One region of the Ruminococcus sp. 1001136sp1_2201st1_G3_2201SCRN_220225 genome, then DNA from elsewhere that is predicted to be linked to it. Evidence: predicted binding sites of a transcription regulator. Region 1 holds the regulator's gene; the other holds the start of a gene.

Region 1 (9,869 bases):
ATAATTTATAAAATATGTCTGAAATTAACAAAATGTGCCACCGGCATACGCCGATGGCACATAAATAAACAGCTTATGCTATTTAGAACGGAATATTCGCATCCGCTACTTGCTCATAAATAAATAACTGCTCCGCAGTTATTCTAGCGGATATTCGCAATCCGCTTTCGCTACTTGCTCATAAATAAATAACTGCTCCGCAGTTATTTATTTATACTCGTGACAGGTACTCGCCTGTTCTGGTGTCGATTTTCAGCTTGTCGCCCTGGTTAACGAACAGCGGAACCATAACCTGTGCTCCTGTCTCAACGATAGCCGGTTTGGTAGCACCCTGAGCTGTATTTCCAGCGAATCCTGGCTCTGTCTCTGTAACTACAAGCTCAACGAATAACGGAGGCTCAATAGCGAATACATTGCCATTGTGAGAACAGATCTTAACCATCTCATTCTCTTTTACAAATTTAAGAGAATCGCCAACCTGCTCTTCTGTAAGACCAACCTGGTCAAATGTCTCTACGTTCATGAAGTAATATAATCCGCCATCGCTGTAGAGATACTGCATATCAACACGCTCGATACGTGCTGTAGGGAATTTCTCTGTAGGACGGAAAGATTTCTCTAACACGGATCCTGTAATAATATTTTTGTATTTGGTTCTAACGAAAGCAGCTCCCTTACCCGGTTTAACGTGCTGGAATTCTACGATCTGACAAACGTTGCCATCAATTTCTACTGTGACACCGTTTCTGAAATCACCTGCTGAAATCATAATTAATTTTTCCTCCTTATAGTGCTTATGACTAGAAATATTTTATTATATATGTACCATTTTTTCAACTACTTTTTTTCATATGCAGCCAAATTTTCCTGTTTTTCCCATATATTATGGCAAAATACTTTTGTATTCACGGAAGCTGTCCTTCAATTTCCTTGATTAGTTCCTCAAAAGGCTTCACTCCTGTCACAACTTCAACATCCGCAAATTTATGATAAATCGGATCACGCTGTTTCAGAAGCTTTTTGATCTTTTCATCCTGATTTTCGCCTTCCAGAAGAGGATTGCTATTTCCCTCAAGCCTCTTGCGGAGAGTCTCAGCAGACCCCTTCAGGTAAACAACTGTACCCAGCTGCTTAATATACTGCTCATTCTGCTCCTGAACCGGAAGACCTGCGCCAAGAGAAATCACTTTTCTTTCTTTATCTTCAATCAGAGCTTTCACAGTCATAGTTTCCAGAGCACGGTAATATGGCTCTCCAAATTTCTGTAAAATCTCCTTTACGGACATGTTCATCTTCTTAACAATCACCTTGTCCACATCCACAAATGTCAGCCCCAGGTCACTGGACAGACGTTTCCCCACTCTTGTCTTGCCAGAACCCATAAATCCGATAACCACAATATGGTTCATGAATTCTTCTCCTCCTTGGTATAAAAATGTAATACAATTTTCTCCAGATAGCGCTTCAGCACGATCTGGATCTCTTCCTTGGGATTGATCGGCTTTACCAGAATATTACGAAGGCCAGCATTCTTAGCCCCCCATATATCGGTAAAAAGCTGGTCTCCGATAAAGACCGTATTCCCTGTGTTCGTTCCAAGTCTCTCCATGGCCCTTTCATAGCCTTTTCGGGACGGCTTGGCAGCCATTTCAATGAACTGAGCGCCTACTGAAGCGGCAAAGGGTTCTACCCTTTTTTTCCTGTTGTTTGACACCAGACAGCAGGAAAAGCCAATGTCACGAAGCTGCTGAAAAAGCCGGACAGCTTCCGGATCTGCCGGTGCCCCATGAGGAACCAGGGTATTGTCGATATCAAACAAAATCCCCCTGTATCCCTCCTGGTATAGTTTTTCATAGTTGACTACATATGCTGAATCCAGATATGCATCTGGAAAAAAGCGTTCAAACATTCTGTTACATCCTTTAATTCTTTTATTTTCTATGGTAATACAGATTGCGGGAATGATTTTTCAAACAGACTCCAGCAACGCGCTTTGCAATCACAGAAATCATGTATTCACATGATCTCGCGCCTGTTTTCCAAGAGGTTCTGTCAGGATCCCGTCACCTGCTTAGGTACGCCTGCAGTTCCTCATAATGGTCTTTCATCACATCATAACCATGCTGATAAAACGCCATCAGCTTCTCTTTGTTCGCCTCCGCACGCCCCACAGTGGGAATTTCCGGGCGGATGACAAAAATATGTCCTTCCCTCTCCCATTTTTCCAGAAGCTCCAAAGTCCGGTTGTAGCTGCGGTAACGATTATATAAAGTGTTCAAAAATTCCGGATAATGCCGAAATGCAGCCACATAAAGCGGAGTGCTCTTTCCCGGTTTCTTCTTGCGGTAACCCATATTTCGGGTAAGGATCACCACGTTCTTTCGATATCCCTTCTCCATGGCATGGATCAGGGGAATCGAATCTGCAATGCCGCCATCCAGATAAGGAACACCGTCAATCTCTACCATGGGACTTACAACGGGAATACTGGAAGAAGCCCTTCCAATATCCATCAGGCGACGTCTGTCATGCTTCTCAGTCATATATTCCGCATCACCAGTCTGGCAGTTGGTCACTACCAGCTCACACTCCGTATCTGACTGAAAAAAAGTATCAAAATCAAACGGAAACAATTCATTTGGATATTTGTCAAACAGCATATCCATGTCAAAAAGCTCATGCTTCTTAAGAGCTTCCTTAGTAGCAATATAGCTGTTTGCCTTATCCTCTATGATCATGCAGTCTCTGGTCCTTCCAGGCTGCCAGGATACATAATCAAGAGCATTGCAGGAACCAGCGGAAACACCCACCACATATGGGAATTTCACCTCTTTTTCCATAAGATAATCCAGAACCCCTGCTGTAAATACTCCCCTGCTTCCCCCGCCCTCCAGGACCAAGGAAGACTGATGCTTCACTGTCATTCTTATTCACGCTCCTTAAGCGGTACGTATACAGCCGGAGCCAGAACGTTCTTGTAAGCCGGACGGATGATCTTGTCTGTATTGATCAGCTCTTCCATTCGGTGGGCGCTCCAGCCCACAATACGTGCCACTGCAAAAATCGGTGTATACAGCTCAAGAGGCAGATCCAGCATGCTGTAAACAAAACCGCTGTAAAAATCCACGTTTGCGCTGACACCCTTGTAAATATGGCGTTCCTCGGCGATAACCTCCGGAGCCATTTGCTCTACCATCGCGTAGAGATTGTATTCTTTCATACGGCCTTTTTCTCTGGCCAGAGTCTCAACAAAGCCTTTCAGTACCTGGGCACGGGGATCCGATACCGAATAAATAGCATGTCCCATACCATAAATAAGACCTCTCTTATCAAAAGCTTCTTTGTGAAGCAGTTTCTTCAGATACTCTCTTACTTCCTCTTCGTCAGAAATATCCTTCACATTCTTCTTCAAATCCTGGAACATACTTACAACCTTAATATTGGCACCACCGTGCTTCGGACCTTTCAGAGAACCGAGAGCAGCTGCGATTGCAGAATAGGTGTCTGTTCCGGATGAGGAAACAACGTGTGTAGTAAATGTAGAGTTATTACCACCGCCATGCTCCATATGAAGGATCAGGGCAAGATCCAGAATCTTCGCCTCCAGATGGGAATATTTCTTATCCGGGCGAAGCATACGGAGGATATTCTCCGCTGTGGAAAGCTCTTTCTTCGGATTGTGAATATAAAGGCTCTTGCCGCATACATAGTGATTGTAAGCCTGATATCCATAAACAGATAAAAGAGGAAATACACTGATCAGATTCAGGCACTGTCTCAGTACATTCGGAAGGGAAATATCATCCGGCTCCTTGTCATAGCAATAAAGTGTAAGCACACTTCTGGACAGGGCATTCATAATGTCCTTGGACGGTGCTTTCATGATAACGTCCCTTACGAAATTCGTAGGAAGGGAGCGCTGGTTCGCCAGAAGCTTGGTGAAATCCTCCAGTTCCTCCCCATTCGGAAGCTTGCCGAACAGTAAAAGATAGGTAGTTTCTTCGAAGCCATATCTGTCATCTTCAATAAATCCCCTGGTCAACTCCTTGATGTCATATCCCCTGTAGGAAAGACTGCCCGCACAGGGCACTTCCTTGCCGTCAACCACCTTCGTGGCGCATACATTGGAAATCTGCGTCAGACCTGCCAGAACGCCCTTACCATTGATATCGCGAAGGCCTCGCTTAACATCATACTTCTGATAAAGAGACAGATCCAGGCTGGAATGCTCCTTGCAAACCTCCGTTAGGTTCTCTATTTCCGGTGTTACTTTCATCTTAAATCCTGCCATTCAAATAAACTCCTTTCTTTTTAATCCGTCCGATAATCCGTTCCTCCCTCAATTATTAATGCTGTCAGAGTCAGAAGCGGATGCTTCTGCTCCGGCATTGTAAATGGATAATCTGTGACTGCCATTGTTTTATTATCTTTTTATCGCTGTTTATAGGTGGACAAGAAATCCCTCAGCTTGTCCATAGCCTTCTCCAGCTGACGCACATTCGGCAGATATACTACACGGAAGTGGTCAGGACAATTCCAGTTAAAGCCCTTGCCCGGCACCAGAAGCACCTGTTTCTCATGTAAGAAATCAAGAGCAAACTGCTCGTCATTGTGAATATTGAATTTCTCTGTATCGATCTTCGGAAAAATATAGAACGCAGCCTTGGGCTTTACGGCTGTGATTCCCGGAATGTCATTGAGTGCCTTGTAGATAAAATCTCTCTGCTCATAAACTCTTCCGCCTGGCTGAATGTACTCATTTACACTCTGGTATCCGCCAAGTGCAGTCTGTACAATGGACTGGGCCGGAACATTGGAGCAAAGACGCATGGAGGAAAGCATGTTAATACCTTCAATATACCCCTTCGCCTTATTCTTGGCACCACTTAAGATCATCCATCCAATACGGAAACCAGCGATCATATGGGACTTGGAAAGTCCGGAAAAAGTAACGCAGAATACGTCTGGTGCAAGGGATGCAATAGAAGTATGCTTATAGCCATCCATGATCAGACGGTCGTATATCTCATCTGAAAAAATGATCAGCTCGTGCTCTCTTGCGATCTGCACGATCTGCTCCAGGATCTCCTTAGGATAAACTGCTCCTGTAGGGTTATTCGGATTAATGATAACAATCGCTTTGGTCTTGTCTGTGATCTTGCTCTTAATATCATCAATGTCCGGATACCATTCAGACTGCTCATCACAAATATAATGAACTACATTTCCACCTGCCAGAGTCGCAGTAGCTGTCCACAAAGGATAATCCGGTGCAGGGATCAGAATCTCATCCCCGTTATCCAGAAGTGCCTGCATGCAGAGATTGATCAGCTCACTGACACCATTACCTGTATAAATATCACTCATGGTAACCCCGGGAATTCCTCGAAGCTGGGCATACTGCATAATGGCCTTTCTTGCAGAAAAGATTCCTTTGGAATCGGAATATCCCTGAGAGGTACGAATATTGCTCAGCATGTCCAGAATTACTTCCTGCGGTGCAGAAAATCCAAATGGATATGGATTGCCGATATTCAGCTTCAGAATCTCCATTCCATCCTCTTCCATTCTGGCCGCTTCATCCACTACCGGTCCTCGCACATCATAAAGTACGTTATCCAGTTTACTGGACTTCTCGAATGTTTTCATTTATTTCACTCCTCATCTTACTACTTATGTCCGGCATATCTGTCTTTTTCCTGCTCCGGCATAATGTATTTCTTGCTATCTATCATCTCATATTTGGCTCATTTTCGCAAGCCTTAATGAAATTTTTGGAAATATGAAAAAAACTCTTTTCATTTTTAGCACTTTAGTGTATAATAGCGTCGTTAAAAAATTTTACACCTATCTGGATGAGGAGGAATTACAATGTCTTACACAGAAGAAGTATACGAAAGAGTCGTAGCACAGAATCCAGGTGAGCCTGAATTTCACCAGGCAGTAAAGGAAGTTCTGGATTCCCTGAAGGTCGTAATTGACAAAAATGAAGAAGAATACCGCAGCATGTCCCTTCTGGAGCGCCTTGTAGAGCCGGAAAGAATCATTTCCTTCCGCGTTCCGTGGGTAGATGACAAGGGCGTTGTTCAGGTAAACAAGGGATATCGTGTACAGTTTAACAGCGCTATCGGACCTTATAAGGGTGGTCTTCGTTTCCATCCGTCAGTAAACCAGGGTATCTTAAAATTCCTTGGATTTGAGCAGACATTTAAGAACTCCCTTACCGGACTTCCAATCGGTGGTGGTAAAGGTGGTTCCAACTTTGACCCGAAAGGCAAATCTGACAGAGAGGTTATGGCATTCTGCCAGAGCTTCATGACAGAGCTTTCCAAATATATCGGTGCTGACACTGATGTTCCGGCAGGTGATATCGGTGTAGGCGGACGTGAGATCGGTTATTTATTCGGACAGTACAAGAGAATCCGCGGATTATACGAGGGTGTTCTCACAGGTAAAGGACTTACCTACGGCGGATCTCTGATCCGTACACAGGCTACCGGATATGGTGTTGTTTATATGCTTGACGAGATCATGAAAGCACATAACGATTCTATTGATGGAAAGACATTCATCGTAACAGGATCCGGAAACGTTGCAATCTATGCTGTAGAGAAAGCTCAGCAGCTTGGCGGCAAGGTTGTTGCTATGTGTGACTCCAACGGATATATTTATGATCCAGAAGGAATCAAGCTTGACATTGTGAAAGATATCAAAGAAGTAAAACGTGGACGTATCAAAGAGTACGCAGACCGTGTTGAGGGTGCTTCTTACACAGAAGGTACCGGAATCTGGAACATCAAATGTGATGTATACCTTCCATGTGCTACCCAGAACGAGCTTGCTCTTGATGGTGCTAAGACACTTGTTGCAAACGGCTGCAAATATGTAGTTGAGGGTGCGAACATGCCTACTACTCTTGATGCTACAACTTATCTCCAGGAGAACGGTGTTCTGTTCATGCCTGGTAAAGCAGCTAACGCTGGTGGTGTTGCTACTTCTGCTCTTGAGATGAGCCAGAACTCCATGAGACTTTCCTGGACAGCAGAGGAAGTTGATGCGAAGCTTCATGGAATCATGGTAGACATCTTCCACAAAGCTGATGACGCTGCTAAGCGTTATGGTATGAAAGACAACTATGTTGCCGGTGCTAACATCGCCGGATTTGAGAAAGTTGTAGATGCTATGAAAGCTCAGGGCATCTGCTGATTCTCTGTCATCTGAAGTTTCAAAAAGACAGGTCCGCTGCGGCCTGTCTTTTTTATTCCATTTAATACTTGTTTATACAGAAAAAATCCCCGCTCTCTGGCGAGGATTTTTCTAATTTAAAAATTTCTTTAATTCATCCATAAAGGTACTGACATCTTTAAACTCCCGATACACAGAAGCGAATCGCACATACGCCACCGAATCCAGATCTTTTAAATGGCTCATCACGATTTCTCCGATTTTCGTGCTGGAGATTTCTTTATCTTCGGCATTGAAGATGTCGCCTTCTATGGCATCGATCATGGTTTCCAGCTTATCGCTGGCAATGGGACGTTTGTAGCAGGCGCGGCGGACACCGTTGATCAGTTTATTGCGGTCGTACTGCTCACGGTTCAGATTCTTCTTGATTACGGTTAACGGGATTGTCTCCACATTCTCATAAGTGGTAAATCTTCTTCCACAGGAATCGCACAGTCTTCTGCGTCTTATGGAATTGGTCTCTTCCACTGGTCTTGAATCTACTACTCTTGTATTATCCTGATTACAGTATGGACATCTCATGTATTTATTTCCCCTTCCTCATGTCTCCCCTTCTGCCATACAATCTGGGCAGCAGACTTTCCTCTTTTCTGTTCGCTCAGTAACATAAAACGGACTGAATTACCTATTTCTTATTATACTTTAATCATAGAAAGTATGTCAATAAACTCCATACATATTTTCAGACTTTTTGCATAATATCATAAAAAACAGGTGCTTTTCATGCGTATTTGCGAATTAAAGCAAAAAGAAGTGATCAATATCTGTACCTGCCGTACACTTGGCTGTCCGGTGGATGTGGAATTTAACTGTGAAACCGGATGTATTACCGCCCTTGTGGTTCCCGGACCTGGCAGTTTCTGCTTTTGTTTCTGGGGAGCCGGAAGTGAATATATAATCCCCTGGAATTGTATCCGGCAGATTGGAGATGACATTATCCTGGTAGAAATTGATGAAAAGTATTGCTGTAAAAAGGCTTAATTCTATTTTCCCAATTGTCAAGGGGCAATAATTTTTATATTTTCCCGAAAAAAGAATATTTATCCTCCCACGTGAGAATCATTGTTACTGTTCACTTCGTTCTCAGCAGCACGCTTCGCGATGCACAAAAGGAGGATTCAAATAATGGCACTTAACAAAGTTGAAATTTGCGGAGTCAATACATCGAAGCTTCCGGTACTGAAAGCAGAAGAAAAAGAAGAGCTTTTTCGCAGGATCAAGGAGGGTGATGAAGAAGCCAGGGAACTTTACATCAAAGGAAATCTGCGGCTGGTCCTCAGCGTGATCAAGCGTTTTTCCAACAGCAGCGAAAATATGGACGATCTTTTTCAGATTGGCTGCATTGGGCTTATAAAAGCAATTGATAATTTTGACACTACATTGAATGTAAAATTTTCTACTTATGCAGTGCCTATGATCATTGGGGAGATACGAAGGTATCTTCGTGACAATAACAGTATCCGGGTGAGCCGGTCTCTGCGGGATATTGCTTATCGTGCAATTTATGCAAAAGAAACCTATATGAAAACAAATCTGAGGGAGCCTACCATTGCGGAAATTGCCAGCGAAATAGGGATAAATAAAGAGATGATCGTATATGCTATGGATGCGATACAGAATCCGGTGTCACTTTTTGAACCGGTTTATACGGAAGGCGGGGATACGCTTTATGTGATGGACCAGATCAGCGATAAGAAAAACAAGGAGGAGACCTGGGTAGAAAATCTGTCCCTCCGGGAAGCTATAAACCGGCTGAATAAGCGGGAACGGCATATTATTGATCTGCGTTTTTACGAGGGCAAAACCCAGATGGAGGTGGCCCAGGAAATCGGGATTTCCCAGGCACAGGTCAGTCGGTTGGAAAAGAATGCACTTAAAACCATGCGGAATTATCTGAGAGCGTGACGGAAATCATGGATCCCGGCATTACGAAATCCGCTCCTTAAATGGTCTGCTGCATGAATATATTGCAAAATCGCTGGTTGTTGGCCAGCGATTTTGCTTATTATGCTGCTATTCCAGAATGCGTTTGAAAAAGGCTTTCTGAAGGATATGCATCATAATTTGTAATAATGATTTTTCAAACACGCTCTAATGCCTTTTCCAATTCTTTTATTACAATCTTAAGAGCTTTAATTCTCGCATACTTCTTGTCTACAGATTCCAGGATATGCCATGGTGCATAGGTGGTGCTTGTCTTGGAAAGCATTTCATCTACGGCACCTTCATAAGCATCCCATTTTTCGCGGTTGCGCCAGTCTTCGTCGGTGATCTTCCACTGTTTTTCAGGATTGTTCTGACGGTCGGTGAAGCGGGCCAGCTGGGTGTCTTTGTCGATCTGGACCCAGAATTTGATAATCACGGCACCCCAGTCGAACAGTTCCTTCTCGAATTCATTAATCTCGTTGTAAGCACGTTTCCAGTCGTTCTCGCTGCAGAAGCCTTCCAGACGCTCTACCATTACGCGGCCGTACCAGGTGCGGTCGAAGATGGCAATGTGACCGTCTTTGGGCAATCTGGTCCAGAAGCGCCAGAGGTAATGACGCGCCTTTTCGTGAGGTTCCGGGCTGGCGATTGGATGGACCTCAAAGCCACGGGGATCAAGGGCTTCTGTGATCCGCTTA
Region 2 (9,869 bases), on a different contig from region 1:
GCCGCTTGCAGGCCATGCCCAGAAGAATCATCACCAGTACGGGCAAAATAATTTCCAATACTTTCATTCTATGCACACTTTCTATGTATTTCTTAATATTGTATTTTGGTATTTCTTAATCCAGACTCTTCCTGATTTCTTACCTTACAGGATATTTCGTATGGCAAACTCTTCTGCCAGAGCGTGTCTGAATAGTTCTTTTATTCATCAAAATCGGTCTCAAATACTCCCTCAGGCGTACGCATGGTAAGAACCCCGAGATTAAAATCATCATCCATTACCGTGATATGATACTCAAAGATTACATCATCCTCAAACTTGGACAGCAGAATATAGCTTCCGTTCTCTTTTCCCTCGATCTGGTCGCAGATATCATCATACACATCTGCACCGGAAATCTCACGCGGATAACCGGAAGCTTTGATTTTTTTCTCAATTGCAGCGTATAATTCTTCCATTTTATGTTCTGCAGCAGTGCATGCCATCAGGGCTTACCCTCTCAGTTCTTTTTGACTGCCGCATACTCCTTTCCTGAATTTTTTTCGATTAAATATGATTGTATAATATCCGCCCCTGAAATGTCAAACCACATTTTAACCAAATCCTGCTTACCTGTCACGAACCAGAGCGTGTTTGAAAAAGACTTTCTACAAAATCTCCCACAACGTGGGGCGTGCAGATTGCGGGAATGATTTTTCAAACACGTTCTGGTTATCGTAATTTCTTCGTGATCAAAGAAATCCTGATTTGTATGATTTCGTACCATACTTCTCGTATTTTGTATATTATTTTATAACTTATCTGTTATTTTATTCTGCTCTCTACATTTTTTCCATGGCTTTTGTGGTTTTTTGTTTTTTCTTTTGTGTATTTCGTTGTGTTTTTCTTTGTTTTTGATATTTTTCATTGTTTTTTTCACCAATTTCTGTTGACATCTGACTGTTTTTGTTGTATGCTATTTTCTACAGAGAGGCACTCCATTTGGTACAAGGATGTATCTATGGAATGCCTCAACTCGTATCTAAAGGGAGGTAATACTTATGAAAATGAAACAGGTTTTAGCAACAGGCGCAGCTTTATCAATGGCTCTCTCCATGGCTCCGGTCACCGCATCCGCCGCAGACAAAGTAGACATAAACGTCATTGCTGCACAGTATGGCCAGCAGACTGCTGACTGGTGGGCGAACTTCGTGACAGAATTTAATGAAGCAAACCCGGACATTAACCTGAACGTAGAGGTTGTTTCCTGGAACGATATCTACACCGTAGTAAATACCCGTATCGCCAATGGCGAAGCTCCTGATGTCCTGAATATCGACGTATTCGCAGATTATCAGGCAGATGATCTCCTTCTTCCGATCCAGGACGTTGTTTCTGAAGAGACCTACAGCAAGATGTACGATGCATTCCTTGCACAGTCTGAAGTAGACGGAACTGTATGGGCTATCCCGGATCTTGCATCTGCACGTGCTATGTACTATAACAAAGACATCCTTGATGCAGCAGGCGTAGAAGTTCCTACTACATGGGATGAGCTGAAAGCTGCTTGTGAAGCTCTTAAGGCTTATGATGACAGCATTTATCCATGGGGTATCGATATGACTACTGACGAAGGTCAGGCAGCATTCGCATACTACACCTGGAACAACGGCGGCGGATTTGTTGACGATGAAGGTAACTGGACACTGAACAGTGAGCAGAACGTTGAAGCAATCCAGTACGCAATCGATCTTGTAAATTCCGGTTACACAAACACCGATCCTGCTAACGATACCCGTTACGATCTGCAGGATATGTTCGGCGCAGGTAAGGTTGCTATGCTCATCGCACCGAACAGCTTACCTACCTACATTGCTACAGGCGGAAATGAAGTAAACTACGGCGTTGCTTCCATTCCTTCCAATACAGGCGAGTCTGTATCTGCAGGTGTTATGGACCGCTTCATGTGCTTCGATAACGACTACTCAGATGATGAGAAAGCTGCTATCTCCACATTCTTTGATTATTTCTATGATGATGCCCGTTATACAGAGTGGGTTGACATGGAGGGATTCCTTCCGGCAACCAAGTCCGGCGGCGAGGCTCTCGCAGCAGCTAACGAAGATATGGCAAGCTGGATTGATATCTTAGACAGCTGTAAATTCTATCCAACAGCGAAAGCAGAATGGGCAGATGTAAAACAGGGCGTTATCAACGTAGAGCAGAATGCTCTTCTTGGCGGCGACGTTCAGGAATTACTGGATGACCTTCAGGCAGAAATCGCTGGCTGATCTTAATCCACTGTTTTTCCCATTACGAGGAAGATAATGGGCCGGACTTACGGGTCCGGTCCATTTTTAAGTTTGCGAAGCAAACGCTACTTCTTGTGCCAGGCACAAGAAGGTTCCACCTTTTTGCGAAGCAAACGCTGCTTCTTGTATTTGTCACAAGAAGGTTCTGTTTTTCTGCGTAACAAACGCCGTTTTCTGTGCTTGTCTGCGCAGCGTCAACGCTATTTTTATAAAAAGAGAGGTATCCCTGTGAAGAAAAAATTCAAAAAAGTGGAACCATATGTATGGATCCTGCCAAGTGTCCTTCTCATGGCAATTTTCATCCTGGTTCCTATTATCTTTGTATTCCGTATGGCCTTAAGCGACGTCAGCAAAGCTGGTCTGATCAAAGGCTTCGCCGGATTTGAAAATTTCCGCAAGGTAACAAGCAGCCCTGTTTTTGCCATGGTGCTGAAAAACACCCTTGTGTGGACCGTTGCCGTAGTCGGCATCTCCACACTCCTTGGATTTATCCTTGCGATCCTCCTCAACAATGAATTTAAAGGCCGTAAGCTTGCACGTGCCGTTGTTGTTTTCCCATGGGCCACAACCCTGATCGTTCAGGCAAGTATCTGGAAATTCATCATCGACACAGATTACGGTACCTTAAATACACTGTTGATGAAGCTTGGCATTATTGACCACGCTGTGAACTGGACTCCTACTGCCGGTGCTTATTTCGCCTGGGAAATTGCCTGCGGTATTTTTGTTACCATTCCATTTGTAACCTTTACCGTACTTTCCGGTCTGCAGAGTATTGATGCCAGCTACTATGAGGCAGCAGCCGTAGACGGAGCCAGTTACTGGCAGAAAATGTTCCAGATCACCATCCCGCTGGTACGTCCGAATCTTACCATCAGTACCATCCTGAACATTATCTACGTATTTAACTCTTTTCCGATCATATGGACCATAACCAAGGGTGACCCTGCTAACCGTACCGACACCCTGGTTACCTATCTGTACAAACTGGCCTTCTACAACGGCAAACAGGGACAGGCAGCAGCCGTATCTGTTATCGGCTTCCTGATTCTTCTTTTCTGCGCCAGCCTGTACATGGTTTCCGTACTGAAGAAAGGAGACGAATAATATGGCAAACACCAATGCTTCAGTTAAGAAAAAAAATACCAGAAACACAGTTTTACGTGTATTGCTCTATGTAGTGATCATCGCCATCTGTCTGATAACTTTATACCCATATTTTGTAACTGTATGTACTGCTCTTAAAAGCCGCGCGGAAATCTTTTCCATGAATGGAACTATTTTCCCTGTTGAGGCCATCTGGTCCAACTTCACAGACGTATGGAAGCTGGCTCCCATGAGCAATTACATGATGAACTCCATTGTGATCGCAGGAGGCTCCACTCTTCTGGCTATGGTCTGCGGTATCCCAGCTGCTTATGCCCTGTCCAGAATGAAATTCAAAGGCCAGACTGCTTTTCTGGGATTTGTTATTGTCTCCCAGATGTTCGCACCGGTTGTACTTCTCATCGGTATCTACAAGGTTATGATGGCGTTCCATCTTACCAACAGCATTATCGGCCTGATCTTTATCAACGCAGCATTTAACCAGGCATTTGCTATCTGGCTGCTCCGCGGTACTTTCCTGAGCATCTCCCCTGAGATGGAGCAGGCTGCCACTATTGACGGCTGTAACCGCGTACATGCCCTTTTAAGGATCCTTCTGCCTGTTGCTGCACCTGGTATCGTTACAGCGCTTATTTTCGTATTTATCAACGCCTGGAACGAATATACAGTGGCACTGACACTGATCTCCACTGATACCTTCAAGCCTCTCACCGTTGGTATCAATATTTTCAACGGTTACAATATGATCGAGTGGCAGTATCTGTTTGCTGCTTCCCTCTATGCAATTGTTCCAGTTGTGATTCTGTTCGTCGGAATCGAAAAAAATCTGGTTGGAGGACTCACTTCTGGTGGTGTCAAGGGTTGATTTTTATTTTTTTCCAAGTATAATAGAGGAAGATGCGGACGCGAGAAAGGGTTGCCCAGGGCAGCCCTTTGTTCATGCCCCATAACTATTCAGAAGGCAGTATTCCGCCAGGTGTTTTTGTGAACATTGTTCACAGCTGCGGCGCGAAATCATACAAAGCATGTTACTGGTCATCCAGTAACTGTTTTATTGTGTACGGTAAAATTTCACATACGGAATAACCCCGATGATTCCGCACATTTCAGGAACTCTATACCGGAGATCACCGAATGATTCTTCTGTCCTGCTGACGAAAATTCAGCACATTTCACAGATTTTTAAAATCAATGGTTTTGACCTTGACTTTTCTGTAGAATACTGTAATATTGATAGTGCACAACATCTAGTATGTAATCAAAGATTTAAGCACAATATATGGAGGGATTTGAAAGAATGAGTACTGAGGTCAATGCAAACGTCATTAAACGAAATGGCGTGGAAGTTATTTTTGATAAGGCGAAGATCATCAACGCCGTTGAAAAAGCGAATGAGGAGGTTTCTAAGCTTCACAGGCTGAGTCATTACCAGATCACAGCGCTTGCTGATATGATTGCCACCCGTGCCCTTGAATCCTCCCACGCTGTCAATGTGGAAGATATTCAGGATATGGTAGAGACCGGCATTATGGAGATGCGCGGTTATGAGGTTGCACAGAAGTATGTGCGCTATCGCTACAAGAGAGAGCTTACCCGCAAGTCCAATACCACAGACGACAGCATCCTTGCTCTTCTTGACCAGATTAATGAGAATGCCAAGCAGGAGAACTCCAATAAGAACCCTACTATTAACTCTACCCAGCGTGATTACATGGCAGGCGAGGTCAGCAAGGACCTGACCATGCGTGTTCTTCTTCCTGAGGAGATCGTAAAGGCTCACGACGAGGGAATCATTCATTTCCATGATTCCGATTACTACGCACAGCGTGAGCATAACTGTGACCTGATCAATCTGCAGGATATGCTCCAGAACGGCACGGTTATCAGCCAGACACTGATTGAGAAGCCTCACAGCTTCTTTACCGCATGTAACGTTACCACACAGATCGTCGCACAGGTAGCCAGCAATCAGTACGGCGGACAGTCCTTCTCTCTCGCCCATCTGGCTCCTTTTGTAGACATCAGCCGCCAGAAGATCCGTAACAAGGTAATCGAGGAACGTAAGGCTTGCGGTGAGCCTCTTGATGATGAGATCATCCAGAAGGTATCGGAACGCAGACTGAAGGATGAGATCCAGAGTGGTATCCAGACGATCCAGTACCAGCTGATCACTCTTATGACCTGTAACGGACAGGCACCATTTGTAACGATTTTCATGTATCTTGATGAAGTTCCGGAGGGACGCACCCGTGATGACCTTGCACTGATCATCGAGGAAGTTATGAAGCAGCGTATGCAGGGTGTTAAGAACGAGCGCGGTGCGTGGATCACACCTGCATTCCCGAAGCTGATCTATGTGCTGGATGAGGATAACATCCACGAGGATTCCAAATATTGGTACCTCACAGAGCTTGCAGCGAAATGTACTGCCAAGCGTATGGTTCCGGATTACATCTCAGCCAAGATCATGCGCCAGTTAAAAAACGGCAATGTTTACACCTGCATGGGATGCCGTTCCTTCCTTACCGTTGAGGAGAAACAGAAGAACCCGGACGGTTCCTACAAGTTCTACGGTCGTTTTAACCAGGGTGTTGTTACCATTAACCTTGTAGATGTAGCCTGCTCCTCAGACGGCGATTTTGATAAGTTCTGGGAGATTCTGGAGGAGCGCCTGGAGCTTTGCCACAGAGCACTCCGCTGCAGACATGAGCGTCTTCTTGGCACAGTTTCCGATGTTGCCCCGATCCTGTGGCAGTATGGTGCTCTTGCACGGCTTAAGAAGGGTGAGACCATTGACAAGCTTCTTTATGACGGCTATTCTACGATCTCACTTGGATATGCAGGTCTCCATGAGATGTGCATGAGAATGTACGGAAAGCCTCATACAGACCCTGAGGTTCGTCCGTTTGCGCTGAAGGTTATGCAGCGCCTCAATGACAAATGTGCCCAGTGGAAGGCAGCTGAGAACATCAGCTACTCTGTATATGGCACTCCGATGGAATCCACCACATACAAGTTTTCCAAATGTCTCCAGAAGCGTTTTGGCATCATTCCAGGAGTTACGGATAAGAATTATATTACAAACAGCTATCACGTTCACGTTACTGAGGAGATCGACGCATTCTCCAAGCTGAAATTCGAGTCTGAATTCCAGAAGCTTTCTCCAGGAGGAGCCATCAGCTACGTGGAAGTTCCGAATATGAAGCAGAATATTCCGGCAGTTCTCTCTGTTATGAAGTTTATCTATGATAACATCATGTATGCAGAGCTGAATACCAAGAGTGATTTCTGTGATGTCTGCGGATATGACGGAGAGATCCAGATCAAAGAAGACGAGAACGGCAAGCTGATCTGGGAATGCCCGAACTGCGGTAACCGCAATCAGGACAAGATGAGCGTTGCCAGAAGAACCTGCGGATACATCGGTACCCAGTTCTGGAACCAGGGACGTACCCAGGAGATCAAGGATCGTGTATTACATCTGTAATAAGTAATGGTTCCCGGGTTTTCTGTGAACTACGTTTACAGAACCTTATATAAGGTTACCACTGAACATAACACTCCGGACAGTTTTCTGAATTTCATAATTTTGATTTCTGTCCGGATTTTTTTGCATAATGGTATTTTACTATGAAAGTCCTGAATCGTGTTTGAAAAAGGCTTTCTGCAAGATGTGTGCATTTGATTATCAAGCACAGAAGGAAAAGAGGAATCAGTTATGAACTACGGAAACATTAAATCCTACGACATAGCAGACGGCACAGGCGTGCGTGTAAGCCTGTTCGTATCTGGCTGCAGGCACCACTGTAAGGGCTGTTTTAACGCACCTACGTGGGATTTTAACTACGGTAAGCCATTTACCCGGGAGACTCAGGATAAGCTCCTGGAGCTGCTTGCTCCGTCTTATATAGAGGGCTTCTCCCTACTCGGCGGCGAGCCATTCGAGCCAGAGAATCAGCCTGTTCTGACAGAGCTTCTGGAAGAGATCAGGCGTACCTTTCCGGATAAATCCATCTGGTGTTACAGTGGATATCTTTTTGACAAAGATATGGTTCCCGGAGGTAAGATCTACACTCCTTTTACAGACCGGATGCTTTCCTGCATCGACGTTCTGGTAGACGGAGAGTTTATTCAGGAATTGAAAAACCTCTCCCTTCAGTTCAGAGGGAGCAGCAATCAGCGAATTCTGCATTTAAAAGATGGTAAGCTTATTAAAGAAGGCCTGTGATACGGGTCTTCTTTTCTTATATCTGCATTCAAATAGTTGCATAAGTTTTTACATCTGGGTAACCAAAAATCCCCCTCCTGTCTAACAGGAGGGGGATTTTATTACACTTTATTTATTTTGCTTTCGCATATTTTGGTGTGCTGTAAGAAGAATAGATTGGAACACCTGCTTCGTTGTTTCCAACGGCGCGTACTTTGTAATAATACTTGGTTCCAGCTTTCTTGGAGCTCTTGTCAACATATTTCACTTTGGAGCCTTTTGTAATAGTTCCTACCAGTTTGTATCCGGAACCTTTCTTAGTGGAACGGTATACCTGATATCCGGTAGCTCCTGTTACTTTCTTCCAGCTGACAGTAATCTTGCCCTTTGTTGCTTTCGCTTTTGGACTGGTTGGCTTCGCGATCTTTGCTGTGGAAACTATAGCACTTGCAGATTTGCTTGCACCACTTGTATATGTTTCATCAGCAGAATCTTTGTACTCATAGGACTTACCATTCTTGTAAGCAATTACATAATAGTAATATTTTACTCCTGCTTTCGGTCCTTTGTACTCTGTGCTTGTTGCACCATTATAGGTGTACTTGATCTCGCGATCTGTAATAGTCGTTTCCTTCAGTTCACTAACGAATTTGTATCCGCTGACTGTTGTGGAATCAGCAACATAATTCGGGACAGTTGCACTGGAACCGTAACTATAGCTGTAAGAATTGCTGTCTTTGTTATATCTGTTCCAGGAAGAGGTGGTTCTGTATACACGATAGTAATCAGCACCTGCTACCGGATTCCATGTTACAGTAATACTTCCATCTGCTTTGTTTGCAACAGCTTTTACATTGCCAGGAGTTGCTAAAACAGGATTAACTGTTGCTCTGATTTCATTGCTGTATTCCTGTCCTCTGTATGCACGTACACGATAGGTTGTTTCCGTATCTGCTGCCGGGAATGTAATGGAAGATGTGGAAGCTTTCAGTGTCTTATAGGTTTCCCATGCACCAGTCTCTTCATTTCTCTTCTCAACCAGATAACCCTTTCCTGCATATACCGGCTGCCAGCTTAACTTCATCTTACCGTTTGCATAAGAAATTCTGTTAACGGTAGTCATCTCGAAGCTAAGATTTGCATATACACCTTCATCAATGTAATACTTGCTGTTTCCTACAGTCTTGTATGCTCTTACAAGATAGTAATAATCCATACCGCTCTGAAGCTTCTTGTCTGTATAACTGGAAGCCTTTGCACTTGTAGTCTTGATCAGTTTATACTTAGCAAAATTGTTGGTCATGCCAGCTGCTACAGTATCTCCAATAGAAGATCCTTCACATCTGTAAATCTCATATCCCTTAGCACCTTTGATCTTGGTCCAGGACAGTTTTACAGAAGTTGTGCTCTTAGGTGTTGCTTTCAGCTTCAGCGCACCGCCCCAGGTAGTAACCTTATTATAAGCCCATGCTCCATAAGTGGTCTTGCCTGTTTCGGAATCATAATAATATGGTCTTACTCTGTAAGTATAGGTAGTATCTGCTTTCAGTTTGGTGTTCTTATAAACGCTGTCTGTAGTTTTGGCAATTGTTTTATATTTCTTGCCATTCTTTCTCTGGATCTGATAGCCGGTAAGCCAGCTTTCTGATCCGCTTTCAGCGCTCATCTTTAAGGTAACGGTCTTAGCTGTGATAACATTTGTTACAGATATATTCGGCATACCAGCGTTAAATGATGCTGTATTTGTGTATGCACTGTATTTCTGTGCAAGTGTAGCTGCCTTATCATTTTTTACACGGGCACGCACATAATAGGTCTTGCCTGGTGTAAGTGATTCAAAGTAAAGTGTTGCCTTATTATTCTCACCAGAAATACAATCTGTAACCTTGTAATCATTTACAAATTCAGGTGATTCGGAATACCAGAATTCTACATCTTCTTCTTTTCTTACAGTTCCGTCATAGGAGAATACATAACCATCCGGTGTTTTCTCAACCAGCTTCAGGTTGCTGATCGCTGAAGTGGCTTTGGAGACATTGACAGCTACTACATTGGAAGGAGTACCGTATTTCTTGTTTCCGCTCTTGTCTTTTACATAAGCGACAACTCTTACATAGGTTGCTCCTTCTTTTAATAAGGATTTTCTCAATGTAAGTGCATCATCATCCTCATAGTACTCATCTTCATCTTCATCATAGTAACCACTGGAAGAAGCTGTTACCCAGTCCTCTTCGGAAGGCTGTGCCTTATCAGTGTACTGGAGC

What was found. Region 1 encodes NrdR, which represses ribonucleotide reductase genes. Its sites were predicted from a motif close to CACNANATNTNGTG; they were not measured.
Region 2: nrdD (anaerobic ribonucleoside-triphosphate reductase) is a predicted target of NrdR. The motif match lies at 4,638-4,651, and genes of this name have one in related genera.

Annotation. Positions count from the first base shown of each region.
Region 1 covers NZ_JBCOME010000031.1:32,918-42,786, forward strand. The annotation lists gene efp (elongation factor P) at 212-769, opposite strand; gene AB5642_RS11250 (shikimate kinase) at 906-1,409, opposite strand; gene AB5642_RS11255 (YqeG family HAD IIIA-type phosphatase) at 1,406-1,909, opposite strand; gene AB5642_RS11260 (patatin family protein) at 2,064-2,924, opposite strand; gene AB5642_RS11265 (citrate/2-methylcitrate synthase) at 2,927-4,291, opposite strand; gene AB5642_RS11270 (aminotransferase class I/II-fold pyridoxal phosphate-dependent enzyme) at 4,432-5,649, opposite strand; gene gdhA (NADP-specific glutamate dehydrogenase) at 5,872-7,206, shown strand; gene nrdR (transcriptional regulator NrdR) at 7,318-7,767, opposite strand; gene AB5642_RS11285 (PRC-barrel domain-containing protein) at 7,969-8,226, shown strand; gene sigG (RNA polymerase sporulation sigma factor SigG) at 8,371-9,150, shown strand; gene pap (polyphosphate:AMP phosphotransferase) at 9,326-9,869, opposite strand, start outside.
Region 2 covers NZ_JBCOME010000002.1:60,768-70,636, forward strand. The annotation lists gene AB5642_RS01330 (AEC family transporter) at 1-67, opposite strand, end outside; gene AB5642_RS01335 (hypothetical protein) at 201-458, opposite strand; partial or broken gene AB5642_RS01340 (DUF6783 domain-containing protein) at 650-796, shown strand; gene AB5642_RS01345 (ABC transporter substrate-binding protein) at 1,041-2,270, shown strand; gene AB5642_RS01350 (sugar ABC transporter permease) at 2,520-3,398, shown strand; gene AB5642_RS01355 (carbohydrate ABC transporter permease) at 3,400-4,263, shown strand; gene nrdD (anaerobic ribonucleoside-triphosphate reductase) at 4,696-6,885, shown strand; gene nrdG (anaerobic ribonucleoside-triphosphate reductase activating protein) at 7,117-7,626, shown strand; gene AB5642_RS01370 (hypothetical protein) at 7,739-9,869, opposite strand, start outside.